4 regions of the Serratia sp. 2723 genome follow, and region 2 is predicted to be linked to each of the others. Evidence: predicted binding sites of a transcription regulator. Region 2 holds the regulator's gene; each other region holds the start of a gene.

What was found. Region 2 encodes CRP, which controls carbon source genes, mostly activating them, when cyclic AMP is high. Its sites were predicted from a motif close to ATGTGANNNNNNTCACAT; they were not measured.
Region 1: the regulator CRP is predicted to act here: its motif matches at 2,055-2,072, upstream of ABIE29_RS09705 (arabinose ABC transporter substrate-binding protein).
Region 3: the regulator CRP is predicted to act here: its motif matches at 2,173-2,190, upstream of udp (uridine phosphorylase).
Region 4: the regulator CRP is predicted to act here: its motif matches at 1,631-1,648, upstream of ABIE29_RS18505 (PTS mannitol transporter subunit IICBA).

What each region holds. Positions count from the first base shown of each region.
Region 1 covers NZ_JBNDIN010000005.1:181,611-185,616, reverse strand. The annotation lists gene araA (L-arabinose isomerase) at 1-209, opposite strand, end outside; gene ABIE29_RS09710 (ribulokinase) at 265-1,944, opposite strand; gene ABIE29_RS09705 (arabinose ABC transporter substrate-binding protein) at 2,304-3,287, shown strand; gene araG (L-arabinose ABC transporter ATP-binding protein AraG) at 3,348-4,006, shown strand, end outside.
Region 2 covers NZ_JBNDIN010000010.1:132,733-136,738, reverse strand. The annotation lists gene ABIE29_RS16045 (LysR substrate-binding domain-containing protein) at 1-891, shown strand, start outside; gene ABIE29_RS16040 (OsmC family protein) at 897-1,304, opposite strand; gene crp (cAMP-activated global transcriptional regulator CRP) at 1,686-2,318, shown strand; gene ABIE29_RS16030 (YccS/YhfK family putative transporter) at 2,375-4,006, shown strand, end outside.
Region 3 covers NZ_JBNDIN010000008.1:177,695-181,700, reverse strand. The annotation lists gene ABIE29_RS14485 (DedA family protein) at 1-117, opposite strand, end outside; gene ABIE29_RS14480 (tyrosine-protein phosphatase) at 201-986, opposite strand; gene udp (uridine phosphorylase) at 1,290-2,051, opposite strand; gene ABIE29_RS14470 (dienelactone hydrolase family protein) at 2,353-3,189, shown strand; gene metE (5-methyltetrahydropteroyltriglutamate--homocysteine S-methyltransferase) at 3,486-4,006, opposite strand, start outside.
Region 4 covers NZ_JBNDIN010000013.1:113,707-117,712, forward strand. The annotation lists gene ABIE29_RS18495 (lysophospholipid acyltransferase family protein) at 1-889, shown strand, start outside; partial or broken gene ABIE29_RS18500 (ABC transporter ATP-binding protein) at 1,107-1,248, shown strand; gene ABIE29_RS18505 (PTS mannitol transporter subunit IICBA) at 1,780-3,696, shown strand; gene ABIE29_RS18510 (mannitol-1-phosphate 5-dehydrogenase) at 3,760-4,006, shown strand, end outside.

The DNA of each region.
Region 1 (4,006 bases), on a different contig from region 2:
TGATAGTTGGCATCACGGCAGACGGTGGTGATTTCGTCCGGCGTGGTGACCAGCGGTTTCAGCACCATCTTCACCGGTAAACCTGCGTCACGGTTCAGGCTGTTCACGACCTGCTCGGCATTTTCCATCACCTGTTGCAGGGTTTTTGGGCCATAAAGATGCTGGCTGCCGATCACGAACCACACTTCACGTTGCTTAAAGATGTTCATCAAAAACTCCTGGATCTAGAGGTTTTATTGAGCCGAGAGGGTCTGCCCCGGCGTATTAATTTTTGGGGGTTGCGGCAAAGCGCGGCTCTGCGGCTTGGCACCATTGTTGATAGCGTTCATAAAGTTGTTGGTAGCGAACGACGTTTGCAGGATCGGGCTGCAAAGTTCGTTCAATGCTGCAAGCCATATGCCGCTGAGCCTGCGGAACGTCACTGAAATGTCCGGCGGCCACGGCGGCGAAGATGGCCGCACCCAGCGCGCAGCATTGGTCGGAGGCGACAATCTGTAGCGGGCGATCCATCACATCGGCACAAACCTGCATAATCACCGGTGACTTGCGGGCAATGCCGCCCAAAGCCAGCACGTTATCGACGGGAATGTCCTGCTGTTCGAAGCACTCCATGATGGCGCGAGCGCCAAAAGCGGTTGCGGCAATAAAGCCACCAAACAGCGTGGGCGCATCGGTACCAAGGTTGAGATCGGTGATCACCCCTTTAAGACGCTGGTTGGCGTAGGGGGTGCGGCGGCCATTGAACCAGTCCAATACTACGGGCAGATGGTCTAGCGACGGGTTTTTGGCCCAGCCGGCGGTCAGGGCGGCCAGCATGTCATGCTCGATTTGTTGCAGCTGTGTCTGGAGTTGCGGTTGCGTCTTGGCGGCTTCACGCAGTGGCCAGCTCAGCAGGCGGCTGAACCAGGCGTACATATCGCCAAAAGCGGATTGCCCGGCCTCCATGCCGATGGTTTGCGGCACTACGCTGCCGTCCACCTGGCCGCAGATGCCGCTGATGGCGCGATCGCCCACGCGTTCACGATCGGCGATCAGGATGTCGCAGGTTGACGTGCCAATCACCTTCACCAGCGTATAAGGCTGCGCACCGGCCCCCACGGCCCCCATATGGCAGTCAAAGGCGCCCCCGGACAGCACCACGTTTTCTGACAGCCCAAGCCGTGCGGCCCACTCTTTGGTCAGCGTTCCCACCGGCAGATCGGCAGTGTAGGAGCCGGTGAACAGCGGATAGGGCAGATCTTCCACCAGCAATGGGTCCAGAGCCGCAAAGAAGGCTTTGGGCGGTAAACCGTCCCAGTCTGGATGCCACAGCGTTTTATGCCCAACGCTGCAACGCCCGCGCTTTAACCGATCCGGCGCGGTCGTGCCAGAAAGCAGCGCCGGTACCCAGTCGCACAGCTCAACCCAAGAGGCGGCGGCGTGGCGTACCGCCTCATCCTGGCGTGAAACGTGCAAGATTTTGGCCCAGAACCACTCAGAGGAGTAAACGCCGCCGATATAGCGTGAATAGTCGGGGAAATCGCCACGGCGGCACAGCTGGTTAATCGCCTCGGCTTCCTCGATGGCGGTGTGGTCTTTCCACAGTACAAACATGGCGTTGGGATTGCTGGCAAACTCCGGCCGCAACGCCAACACGTCGCCGTGTTCATCAATCGGGGCGGGAGTGGAACCGGTGGAATCTACCCCAATCCCGACCACGGCCTGCCGCTGTTCCTGGCTCATGCGTTGCACCACGGCGACGACGGCCTGCTCCATGGCTTCGATATAGTCGAGTGGATGGTGGCGGAACTGGTTCTGCGCGGCGTTACAAAAGTCGCCACGCTGCCAGCGAGGGTAGTAGACCACCTCGGTATCCAGTTCGTTGCCGTTTTGGCAGTCGACAGCCAGTACCCGCACTGAATCGCTGCCGAAGTCTAATCCCAGGGCAATAGCACCTGCCGTCATGATGCGGACTCCTTATTTGTTTGATTGAGGTTAACGATAGGAGCGGGACAGGGAGACCGGTGAGGAGTCATTGGCTGGAAGTATGCACTTTTCTGCTTGCTACAGTGATTTTGTGATGGGGGTCAAAAGTTACCACTTGGTTAAATTTGCTAAATATATGCATATATCTGCTGTTATCTCGGGATGTGATAGCGCTCTACATTTAACTGACAAATACCGGCTAAAACTGTTTGCGTCTTACCTGAGTCGACGGCAATAAGCGAGATGTAAGGCCATTGTCGTGACAGGATCTCATAATGATAACGTTTTCACGGTGGCCCGGTTTTTCTGCCGATGAAAGCAAAACAGCGGAGAGTACCATGCATAAATTCACTAAGGCGTTGGCAGTGATCGGTCTGACGGCGGTTATGTCACATTCGGCTGTCGCAGAGACCATGAAACTGGGTTTTTTAGTTAAACAGCCAGAAGAGCCCTGGTTCCAGACCGAATGGAAATTTGCCGACAAAGCGGGTAAAGACCTGGGGTTTGAAGTGATCAAGATCGCCGTACCGGACGGCGAGAAAACCCTCAATGCCATCGACAGCCTGGCGGCCAGCGGGGCCAAGGGGTTTGTCATCTGCACCCCAGACCCGAAGCTAGGCTCGGCGATTGTCGCCAAGGCGCGCAGCTACGATCTGAAAGTGATCGCGGTTGACGACCAGTTTGTTAACGCCAAAGGCAAGCCGATGGAGAGCGTGCCGCTAGTGATGATGGCGGCCACCAAAATAGGTGAACGCCAAGGTGCAGAGCTGTGGAAAGAGATGAACAAGCGTGGCTGGAAAGTGGCAGAGACCGGCGTCATGGCGATCACCTCCGATGAACTGGACACTGCACGCCGCCGTACCGGTGGCTCTATGGACGCATTGAAAACCGCGGGTTTCCCAGAACAGCAGATCTACCAGGTTCCGACCAAATCCAACGATATCCCAGGGGCGTTCGATGCCGCCAACTCGATGTTGGTGCAGCATCCTGAAGTGAAAAACTGGCTGATCGTCGGGATGAACGACAACACCGTGCTGGGCGGCGTGCGTGCCACTGAAGGCCAGGGCTTTAAAGCGCCTAACGTGATCGGCATTGGTATCAACGGCGTTGATGCGGTAAGCGAGCTTTCCAAGAAACAGGCTACAGGCTTCTACGGCTCATTGCTGCCAAGCCCGGATATTCATGGCTACAAGAGCATTCAGATGCTGCATGACTGGGTAGAGAAAGGCGTAGAACCAGAGAAATTTACCGAAGTGACCGACGTGGTGCTGATCACCCGCGACAACTTCCAGGTCGAACTGCAGAAAAAAGGTCTGATGTAAGGAACGTGCCGCCTGCATCAAACGGGCGGCCATTTATCGCACAGCATTGAGGAAAGCACTATGACTGCCGTCACGCCCTATCTGGCTTTCAAAGGCATCGGTAAAAGCTTCCCTGGCGTCAAAGCGCTGGATGATATCAGTTTCAGCTGTCAGGCCGGGCAGATCCACGCGCTGATGGGGGAAAACGGCGCCGGGAAATCGACGCTGCTGAAAATCCTCAGCGGCAATTACGCCCCAAGCAAAGGGGAGATCCACCTCCAGGGGCAAGCGGTACAGTTTGCCAATACCACCGACGCGTTGAACGCCGGGGTGGCGATTATCTACCAGGAACTGCATCTGGTGCCGGAAATGACCGTGGCAGAGAACATCTACCTGGGCCAGTTGCCGACCAAACATGGTCTGGTGGATCGCAAACTGCTGCGTTATGAGTCCCGCTTACAGCTCGAACACCTCGGGTTGGACATCGATCCGGATACCCCGTTGAAGTATCTGTCGATTGGCCAGTGGCAGATGGTGGAGATTGCCAAGGCTCTGGCGCGTAATGCCAAAGTGATTGCGTTTGATGAGCCGACCAGTTCGCTGTCGGCGCGTGAAATTGAACAACTGTTCCGGGTGATCCGCGAACTGCGGGCCGAAGGGCGAGTGATCCTGTATGTCTCACATCGAATGGAGGAAATCTTTGCGCTGAGTGATGCCATTACCGTGTTTAAGGATGGCCG
Region 2 (4,006 bases):
TTACAGCAGTTGAAAGTCTTCCAGCAGGTGATCCGCAGCGGCAGTATTCGCGGGGCCGCGCGCGCGCTGGAGCAGTCTCAACCGGCGGTGAGTCGTACCATCCGTGAACTGGAACAGACCCTGGAAACCCAGTTGATCATTCGCAGCAGCCAGGGAATGACGCTGACCGAAACCGGCCGCGCCTTCGCCCTGCGGATGCAGTTGATCCTGGAGGAATTGCAGCGCGCTGCCGATGAGATCCAGCAGTTGAATCAACATTCGCAAGGTAACGTCGCCATCGGCTGCTCTTCGCTACTGGCACTCACGGTATTACCCGAACTGGTCGAAGCCTTCAAACAGCCGTTTCCGCAAACCAATCTGCTGATCCGTGAGGCGCAGCTTTCTACCCTGCTACCAGCACTGCGCGAAGGCCGCCTGGATTTTGCCGTAGGTACCGTCAGCCCGGAGTTGCCGCTGGAGGATCTGGTACGAGAACCGCTGTTCAACGCTTCTTTTGGCATTATTGCGCGCCAGGGGCACCCGCTGGCTCAGGCAAACTGCCTGGATGAACTACGTGACGCCAAATGGTTATTGCCGGAAACCGATATGGGCTATTACCAGCAGCTGCGCGCGGTGTTGGGCACTTTCTATCAGCAATTGAGCCGATCGCCCATTCGCTCGGATTCAGTGACCTGCGGCTTGAATATGGTGTTGGAGGCGGATTATTTGACTATCGTGGCGCGGGCGATGAGCGCACCGTTCCATTTGCAGCATCGGCTGGTAACATTGCCTATCGACACGCTACCACAGGCTCAATATTGCGTACTGTATTCACAAAAATCGCCGCTAACCGTGACGGCACGGCGATTTCTTGATTTATTGCGAGCCCACTGCCTGCGCTACCCTTGGTAGGAGGATCACGCCACTTCGCGGATTTCGAAGCTGTGGCTGATGCTGGCGGCTTTACCCAACATCAAGGAGACGGAGCAGTATTTCTCGGCGGAAAGATCCACCGCGCGCTCTACAGTCTTATCGGTCAGCCCTTTGCCGGTGACAATAAAATGCAGGTTGATATGGGTAAACAGACGTGGCGCTTCTTCACGGCGCTCAGAGGTCAGTTTTACCTCACAGTCACGCACATCGTTACGCCCTTTTTGCAGGATCGACACCACATCAATGGCGCTACAGCCGCCGACGGACATCAACACCATTTCCATCGGGCTTGGCGCTTTATCGCCCGCGTTGCCATCCATCAAAACCTGGTGGCCGGACGCAGACTCACCCAGGAATGTCAGCCCTTCTACCCACTTAACTCTTGCCTGCATGTTACACACTCCGGTTAATTTCTTAAAAACAGGGTACGCTTTCGCATACATTCTGGCAACGTAACCTGATGCTAATCATGCTGAAGCGAGACAACACAAGACACCCGCCTCACTCTGTGCTACAAACAGAGCCGCAATAACTCTTTCCAGGTCACCGATTTCAGGGATACGTCCAAGGAAAGGCCCCTATATTGGTATGTTAACAGAATGTAGCTTGCAGCACTCCCCGCAAGTTAATATGCTAGAGCACAAGCGTATTTCTATAACACGCCTCAAAACCTGTTGATAGCCACAATTAAAACACCAGGCTATAAGCACGTTTTACAGGGAACTCTGACCCCTGTGATACAAGGCAGCGATAACAACAGAGGATAACAGCGAATGGTTCTCGGCAAACCGCAAACAGACCCGACTCTCGAATGGTTCCTGTCTCATTGCCATATCCACAAATATCCATCAAAGAGTACGCTGATTCACCAAGGTGAAAAGGCCGAAACGCTTTACTACATCGTCAAAGGCTCCGTCGCGGTGCTGATTAAAGATGAAGAAGGCAAAGAGATGATCCTGTCCTACCTTAACCAGGGGGATTTCATCGGCGAGCTTGGATTATTTGAAGAAGGCCAGGAGCGTAGCGCCTGGGTACGGGCCAAAACCGCCTGTGAAGTGGCTGAAATTTCCTACAAGAAATTCCGCCAGTTGATCCAGGTAAACCCGGATATCCTGATGCGCCTGTCCGCACAGATGGCTAACCGCCTGCAAGTCACCTCAGAGAAAGTGGGTAACCTCGCCTTCCTTGACGTTACTGGTCGCATTGCACAGACCTTGCTGAACCTGGCAAAACAACCTGATGCCATGACTCACCCAGACGGCATGCAGATCAAGATCACCCGCCAGGAAATTGGCCAAATCGTCGGTTGCTCACGTGAAACCGTCGGTCGTATTTTGAAAATGCTCGAAGATCAAAACCTGATCTCCGCACACGGCAAAACCATTGTCGTGTACGGTACGCGTTAATCCCCAGGGAAACGGTGCAGCAATGCGCCGTTTCTTTGCCTGCTGAATAGCCAACCATGTGGCGCCGTCTGATCTACCACCCGGAAGTCAACTACGCACTGCGGCAAACGCTGGTGTTGTGCCTGCCGGTGGCGTTTGGTTTGCTGATTGGCAACCTGCAACTCGGCATGCTGTTCTCGTTGGTGCCCGCCTGCTGCAACATTGCCGGGCTGGATACGCCACACAAACGCTTTTTCAAACGCCTGATCGTAGGTGGCTCTCTATTCGCACTCAGCAGCTTTCTGCTGCAACAAGCCCTGCTGTGGGACCTGCCGTTACCCTTGCTGATGTTGGCAATGGCGCTGTTACTCGGCGTCAGCGGTGAGATCAGCCCACTACATGCACGCCTGCTGCCAGCCGCACTGGTTGCCGCCATCTTTTCCCTCAGCATGGTAGGCACCGTACCAATCTGGTATGCCCCTTTGCTGTATATCGTTGGCACCGCCTGGTACGGGCTGTTTACCTGGGCCTGGTTCAAGCTGTGGAAAGAGCAGCCGATGCGCGAATCCTTAAGCCAGCTGTATATGCAGTTGGCGGACTATTTTGAAGCCAAATACTCATTACTGACGCAGCACACCGTTCCTGAAACGGCCCTGCCGCCGCTGTTGCAACGCCAACAGCAAGTGATGGATCTGATCAGTCTGCTATACCAACAGCTTAACTTCCTGCCCCATGCCGATAACCTGGAGCAGAAGCGCCTGCAACGCACGTTTCAGGTGGCGCTCGATTTGCAAGAGCACATCACCGTCAGCCTGCATCTGCCGGAAGAAGTGCAAAAGCTGGTGGAGCAAAGCCAGGCCGAAGCGATTATCCGCCGCAACGCCCAGGTGATCGCCACGCGCCTGCGGGTGGTGGCCGACGATATTCTCTATCATCGACACTCTGCGCGTTTCAGTATGAAGAATGAGCTGGCGGCGCTGGAAAAAGTGGCCTCACAACACGCAGATAATCCGGTTGGCCAGTTCTGCTATTACCACTTCAGCCGCATCGCACGCCTGCTGCGCACCCAGCACCCGCTTTACCGCCGCAATCTGATGGCCAATCAGTCACGGCTGCCGTTCTGGCCCGCGGTGGTGAGCTATCTGTCATTCAAATCCAACGCCCTGCGCAACGCCACCAGGCTGGGGGTCATTCTGGCGGCAGGCAGCAGCCTGGGCATGTTGTTCAACCTGCCAAAACCCTATTGGATCTTGCTGACCATCATGCTGGTCAGCCAAAACGGCTATAACGCTACGCGGGTGAGGATCCAGCACCGTGCCCTCGGCACGTTGGCCGGGTTGGTGATTGCCGCCGGGCTGTTGCAACTGCAGATGCCGGAGAACGTGACGCTGAGCATCATGTTGGCGATCACCCTGGCAGCCTATCTGATCCTGCGGAAAAACTACGGGCTGGCGGTGATGGGCTTCACCGTGACCGCCGTCTACACCTTGCAGCTCCTGGCGCTGAATGGCACCCATTTCCTGGTCCCCCGCCTGATCGATACCCTTATCGGCTGCGTATTGGTGTTTGGCGGCACGATCTGGCTATGGCCGCAGTGGCAGAGTGGCCTGCTACGTAAAAACGCCCATCAGGCGCTGGAGCACGATCAGACGGCATTACGCTTATTGCTTGAAGAACAGGAGCCGGACCCCAGCGAACTGGCCTACACG
Region 3 (4,006 bases), on a different contig from region 2:
CAAAGAGAGGAAGGCCAACGACTCGCCAAACGCCAGAAAGAAGACGATCGGGATCGCCCAGGCTTCATGCTGGCGTACCATTTCGCCTACCCAGTAAATAATGTCATTGAGGCTCACAGCCTGCTCCTTTAGAGAATGGATCCAGCCCCAAGGATACGCAATGCCTTGCCTCACCGGCGAAACCTCGGCTACACATGCCGTTATGACTCCAGATAAAACGCCTGCAACGCCTCGCGCTGGCTTGGCCCCAGCCCATATTCAGCTTCCAGCCAACGATCGGTCGAGCCGTATTGCTGACGAATGCAGCCTAATGCGGTTTCCAGGAACTCTTCACGAGCACCTAACACATAGGCAAACTGCGCTACCGAGGCGTCGTTCAGGCGGATAGACATCTGCTCCAACATATATTCACGGTAGCTCGCCAACGTGGTTTCCGTCAGCAGATAATCTTCCATCACCGTGTTCTCATCCGCCCCGAGCGCTAGCAGCACCATCGCCGAACCGACGCCAGTACGGTCTTTGCCTACCGCACAGTGCTGCACAATCGCTCCGCCTTCAGGCTGGGCCAACAGCTGCGCCAGTTGCTGATAGGCGGCGTTATTGAACGGCAGGCGGCGGTACAGCTCCAGCATAAAGGCCCGGGCATCAAACTTGGCCAACGTTTCGTCGGTGAGTTTTTCCAGGTTGGCATTCACTTCGCTGCTGAGCGGATTGGCCGGCACGTGGTAATAGTCGGCTCCCGACCATAGCACATCAGGTTTGGCCTGCACTTCGTCGATGTCGCGGTAATCCAGCACCGAACGTATTGGCATCTGAGCCAGGTAGCTACAGTCGTCTTCACTCAACAGATCCAGAGCGCCGGAACGAAATAGCAGTCCGCGTTTAATACGGCGACCATCGGCCATTCTGTTGCCGCCTAAATCGCGGAAGTTGATGCCACCGTCTAGCGGCGCAAGGGAAGGATGGAGCAGGATCTGAGCGGTCATAAGACGTCCTTATATTGATTGTCTTGGGATATGCCGCCACATCAGCCGGCAATCGGTAACACTCGCAACGGAAGGCCAGCAGCATGACGCAGAGGGGGATAACCGTAACAGATGGAGAAACGGGCCGTCAAACGGCCCAGTTTACCCCTCCCACCGATCCTCTCTCAAAAGATCAAGGGGGCTAGTTCAGTGTTTCAATCAGATGCAGAGGTCGTATCTTTGTTGAGGCAGAACGGTGGTCAAACATGTAGCACGTTCCTAACCCTCTCCCTTTGGGAGAGGGTTAGGGTGAGGGAGTGAGGATTACAGCAGACGGCGAGCAGCCTCAACGACGATTTGCACCGCCTGGCTTTCGGTCTTCTTCATGGTTTCCGCATTCGGGATCTCTTGCTGGGTGCGGTTAACGATCACACCGGCAACCATCCCCGCACGCAGGCCCTGGCTGGCGCACATGGTCAGCAGGGTGGCGGATTCCATTTCATAGTTCATCACCCCCATCGACTGCCACTCTTCCATCGAGCCCTTAAAGCGGTTGACTACACGGCCGGAGTAGGTGTCATAACGTTCCTGGCCTGGGTAGAAGGTATCGGAAGAGGCCGTCACGCCGATATGCGTGGTCGCACCGCTGGCCTTGGCGGCTTCAACCAGCGCAGTGGTACAGGCAAAGTCTGCCACTGCCGGGAATTCCATCGGGGCAAAGTGCAAGCTGGCACCGTCGAGGCGCACAGCAGCGGTAGTCACCAGCACGTCGCCCACGTTGATATTGGCCTGAATGGCACCGGTTGTACCAATACGCAGGAAGGTACGGATGCCCAGCTGTGCCAACTCTTCAACGGCGATAGAGGTAGATGGGCCACCGATACCGGTTGAGCACACGATCACTGCCTTGCCATCCAGCTCTGCACGCCAAGTAGTAAATTCGCGGTGGGAAGCCAGGTGTACCGGGTTTTCCATCAGCTTGGCAATTTTCTCAACACGCTGCGGATCGCCAGGGACGATGGCCAATGTAGCGCCTTGCAGATCGCTTTTAGTGAGACCGAGGTGGAAAACGTCAGACTGAGACATGGGGGACTCCTCATGGATACGGTTTTGGGAGGAACAAACAGAGATTCTACTGACAATCACCGTTAAATTTCGTGACGACAATCACTTTGAATAAAGAAACAGAAATTCATCTACATTATTTTTGTGATATACATCACATAAAAAACCCTAACAAGCTTAACCTCCACTCAGTTTATACCAAGTTGCTGACTGTGCAGCCATGGCTACCCTGCGCAAAAATTCGCCACACGGTGCTAATAAGCGTTAATCTGCCTATAGTTAACTGCCGCGCTTTTTCTCTAACGCATGGAGCCTGCAATCAATGAAAACAGAACAACAAATGACATTAAAACAGGCCAAAGGGGGATTTACCCCGGCCGTCGCACCGCTGGCCACCTCAACCATTCTGACCGATGTGCAGGATATACACGTGGGTGAAACCACCATCCCTTCGCAAGGGGACGATCTGCCAGCCTATATCGCCAAACCGGCCCATCATCAAGGGCCGTTCCCAATTGTGCTGGTAGTGCAGGAAATCTTTGGTGTGCATGAACACATTCAGGATCTGTGCCACCGCCTGGCGAAGCAGGGTTATCTGGCCATCGCGCCAGAACTCTATTTCCGCCAGGGCGATGCCAGAGAGTACAGCGAAATCAGCGAGCTGATGCAAAAGCTGGTCAGCAAGGTGCCAGACAGCCAGGTACTGGCCGATCTGGATCACACCGCACACTGGGCAACACGCCACGGCGGCGACGCCAGCAGGTTGGCGATTACCGGTTTCTGCTGGGGTGGGCGTATCACCTGGCTGTATGCCGCGCATAATCCACAGCTGAAGGCGGCGGTGGCCTGGTACGGCAAGCTGGTGGGGGAGAAAACCTTGAATTCGCCAAAGCATCCGGTTGATATCGCCACCGATCTTTCGGCTTCGGTACTTGGGCTATACGGTGGCCAGGATGCCAGTATCCCGCAGGAAACGGTGGAAACCATGCGCCAGGCGATCCGTGCGGCCAATGCCGATGCGGAAATCGTGGTTTATCCGCAAGCAGGTCACGCTTTCCACGCCGATTACCGGCCAAGCTATAACGCGGAGGCTTCCGTCGACGGTTGGCAGCGCATGTTGGCCTGGTTCAGCCAGCATGGAGTGGCGGGTGTGAAGTAATGCCCCTGACCGGCTCCCACAGGGAGAGGGAGCCGGTGAGGTGTAGTGGTCAAGTGCAGAGTTAATCTGTAGCAAGTTGATATATAGAGCGAATGTAGTAACTGAGATGTCCCCTATCCCTATGGTGCAGAGTTAGCCTGTATCATTTTGACAACCGTCTGAGCGTGGTTGTGGGTTGCACCAGCCTTGCGCCGGGACAAACAGCACATCCCCCGGTAGCAGTATCTGTTAAGGAAACGCGGGAGTAGAACAAGTAAAGGGCGCCGAAGCGCCCTTGGGTAAACATCACGGTGGGATCAGACAACCTGATCACGCAGGCGCTGAGCTGCCAGCACCATGTTAGCTAGCGACTGGCGGGTTTCTGGCCAGCCACGGGTTTTCAGGCCGCAGTCTGGGTTGACCCACAGGCGTTCTGCCGGGATGTTCTGCGCCGCTTTACGCAGCAGCGCTTCGATCCATTCTACGCTTGGCACGTTCGGCGAGTGGATGTCGTAAACGCCCGGCCCGATTTCGTTCGGATAGTCGAACTCTTTGAACGCTTCCAGCAGATCCATATCGGAACGAGAGGTTTCGATGGTGATCACGTCGGCATCCAGCGCCGCGATAGAATCCATGATGTCGTTGAACTCGCAATAACACATGTGGGTGTGGATCTGGGTATCGTCCTGCGCCACGGCGGCGTTCAGTTTGAAGGCATCCACCGCCCAGTCGAGGTATGCGGCCCAATCGGACTGGCGCAACGGCAGGCCTTCGCGCAGTGCAGGCTCGTCGATCTGGATGATACCGATACCGGCCTTCTCCAAGTCTTCCACTTCGT
Region 4 (4,006 bases), on a different contig from region 2:
ACCAGAGCAAAAGAGTCTGCTCATCAACGCATTCAGCCAATGTCGGATCCTGAAAACGCTCGGTGATGGCAAGGTGTTATTTCACTATCGTTATCAGGGGGAGCCCTATGCGCCGATACTTCAGGAACTGGGGCGGCTGAGAGAAATTGCTTTCCGTGCCATTGGCGCAGGCAGCGGGAAAAGAAGGGATAATGACGGCTACGATCATGATTACCACCATGTGATCCTCTGGGATCCCTGCGAGTTGGAAGTCGTGGGGGCGTATCGCATTACCCCGGCAGGGGAACAAATCGCCAAAAAAGGGGTTGAGGGTCTGTATAGCCATGAACTTTTTCATTTTGACGAAAGCTGCCTTGCCACCCTTCAGGCGAGTTTCGAAATAGGGCGTGGCTTCATTCAGGAGCGGTATCAGAAAACCCATGCTCTCGATGCGTTGTGGAAAGGGATTTTCTGTTTTGTCATAAAATATCCTGAGTATAAATATCTGCTGGGCGTATTAACCATTCCCAATTCTTTTCCAACCTATGCGCAGGCGCTGATTGTCAGTTTTTATCAGCTTTATTTTTCCGGTTCCTCGTTGTTAGACGTTTCTTTGGCACCTTATCAGGTGCAAGACCCTCGGATCTGCGACTTTTATGCCGGTAATGATTTTGAACAGGACTGGAAAAAGCTTAATAACTCGCTGCGCGAACTGGGTTGCGCACTGCCGTGGCCATATAAACAGATGGCACGCTGGTTTAATTATGGCGGCTCCACGTTGCTTGGATTCAGGGATGATAATACGTTCAACTCTGTTGTCGGCTTAAGTCTCAGCGAGATAGCCAGCCTGAAAAAAGCCTACTACATGCACTATATCGCTAAAGCGATGGCGGAGCCGAATCATGGGTGAATGGCATGTTATTGCGGTTTTGGCTTCAGGTTGCAGCAACTATTGACCCGTGAGGTGGCAGGAAGTCTTTGCCATGGACTTTATCAAAAATAAATTTTTTATTCTGTTATTTTTCATTGGATTGGGCGACTGCGATGATGTGCAGGAGCGTGCATTTTCTGGCTATGTGCTGGGGGGTTGCGAATTGGTCAGCCGGTGGATGTCGAGGTTGTAGCCGATGAGTAAGCTCTGTATTGATGTGACGGGGCTTGAATAGGCACTTTGGCACACGGCACGTAGTGAAAGATTTCTCGTTGCAAATAGGCTGGGGCGAGATCCACGGTTTCCTTGGGCCGAACGGCAGCGGCTCGGTTCTATCCACCGTCGCTTTGCGGATTAAGGCGGAATTTTCAGCCGCTGGCCTGCCCTCTTCCTTGATACTTCTGTACTACACTTCCAGTAAATAACCTTAATGGTTGTGAATGAAAATGTTGCTTTCTTTCACCGATCGCAATGTGATTGGTGGTTTCCCGGCTCGATGAGTGCTCGCAGGGAATATCCGCCTTTCACGCCACGGTCCGGTGGCCGTATGTAAAATAAATTGTGATAAATATCACATTTTTCAAACAAAGCTGAGAACTTGATATGTGATTAAGATCATATTTTTGGCCTGTTTTGTCAGCTTACATTGGTTTTGTATTTTTTATACAAGGAATAAATGTGATGTATATCACTATAACTACCCGGTGGTAGGGTTGTTATGAGTGATCTGGATCACATTACCCCCGTAGAGTTCGCGTAGTAAAAAGAGCGTGGTAGAGTCCGTTTCGCAAACAGCATCAACAGGGCTAGAACGTTACAACAATTATCGCGCGCTCTTATTGTCAGCGCGTAACAATAGGGGTGTGTTTATGTTTTCACCAGACATCAAGGTTAAAGTGCAAAACTTTGGCCGTTTCCTGAGTAATATGGTGATGCCCAACATTGGCGCATTCATCGCCTGGGGTATCATCACTGCGCTATTCATTCCTACCGGCTGGCTGCCAAACGAAACGTTAGCCAAGCTGGTTGGGCCAATGATCACCTACCTGCTGCCACTGCTGATCGGTTATACCGGCGGTAAACTGGTGGGCGGCGAGCGTGGCGGCGTGGTCGGTGCCATCACCACCATGGGCGTGATCGTCGGGGCAGACATGCCGATGTTCTTGGGTGCCATGATTGTTGGGCCGCTGGGTGGCTGGGCGATCAAGCATTTTGACCGTTGGGTTGACGGCAAGATCAAGAGCGGCTTCGAGATGTTGGTCAACAACTTCTCCGCCGGCATCATTGGTATGCTGTTGGCGATCCTGGCCTTTATGGGGATCGGGCCATTGGTCGAAGCGCTGTCCAAAGTGTTGGCGGCTGGCGTGCATATCATGGTGGTCAACAACCTGCTGCCATTGACCTCGATCTTCGTTGAACCGGCGAAAATCCTGTTCCTGAACAACGCCATCAACCACGGCATCTTCTCACCGCTGGGCATCCAGCAGGCGACGGAAACCGGTAAATCAATCTTCTTCCTGATCGAAGCCAACCCAGGCCCGGGTTTGGGCGTGCTGATGGCCTATATGTTCTTCGGCCGTGGTAGTGCCAAGCAGTCTGCTGGCGGTGCGGCGATCATCCACTTCCTGGGGGGTATCCACGAAATCTACTTCCCATACGTGCTGATGAATCCACGCCTGATCCTGGCGGTTATTCTGGGCGGTATGACCGGCGTATTCACCCTGACCCTGTTGAACGGCGGCCTGGTATCTCCTGCTTCCCCTGGTTCTATCCTGGCGGTGCTGGCGATGACACCAAAAGGCGCCTACTTCGCCAACCTGGCGGCGGTATTTGCGGCGTTCCTGGTCTCCTTTGTGGTCTCATCTTTCCTGTTGAAAACCTCGAAAGTGAAAGAGGAAGACGATCTGGAAGAGGCGACCCGCCGTATCCAGGACATGAAAGCCCAGTCTAAAGGTGGTGCCGCGGTAAACGCAGCGGTAGACGGCGATCTGAGCACCGTGCGTAAAATCATCGTAGCTTGCGATGCGGGTATGGGCTCCAGCGCCATGGGTGCCGGCGTGCTGCGCAAGAAAGTGGCGGACGCGGGGCTGAAGAATATCTCCGTAACCAATAGCGCAATCAACAGCCTGCCGGAAGATGTGGATCTGGTGATCACTCACCGCGATCTGACCGAGCGTGCGATGCGCCATGCGCCGCAGGCCCAGCACATCTCGCTGACCAACTTCCTGGACAGCCATCTGTACAGTGATTTGACCGCCCGTCTGGTGGCCGCTAACAAGACCAGCGAAACCGAGCAGAAGGTTATCTCCACCCTGGATGACAGCTTTGACGCCAGCGAACAGAACCTGTTCAAACTGGGTGAAAGCAACGTGTTCCTCGGCTTGCAGGCCATTGATAAAGAGCAGGCCATTCGCTTTGCCGGTGAGCAACTGGTGAAGGGGGGCTACGTCGAGCCCGAATATGTTCCGGCCATGTTGGAACGTGAAAAGCTGACCTCTACCTACCTGGGCGAATCCATTGCTGTGCCGCATGGCACCATCGAAGCCAAAGACCGGGTACTGCGTACCGGCGTGGTGTTCTGCCAGTATCCGCAGGGCGTGCGATTCGGTGACGAAGAGGATGAAGTTGCACGCTTGGTTATCGGTATCGCGGCGCGTAACAACGAGCATATCCAGGTGATCACCAGCCTGACCAATGCGTTGGATGATGAAAGCGTCATCGAGCGGCTGGCAAATACCACCAGCGTCCAGGAAGTGCTGGATTTGCTGGGCGGTAAGAAAGCCTGATAACAGAATTATTTTAAAGGGTGCAGCTTGCTGCACCCTTCTACATTTAAGAAAGGGTGGAATATGAAAGCATTACACTTCGGAGCCGGTAATATTGGCCGTGGCTTTATTGGCAAACTGCTTGCTGACGCGCACGCCGAACTGACTTTTGCTGACGTTAACCAGACGGTGCTGGACGCGTTGAACCAACGCAAAAGCTACCAGGTACATGTGGTGGGTGAGCAGGCACGCGTTGAAGAGGTGAACAACGTCAGTGCTGTTAATAGCGGTAGTGAAGGGGCGGTGGCACTGATTGCCCAAGCCGATATCG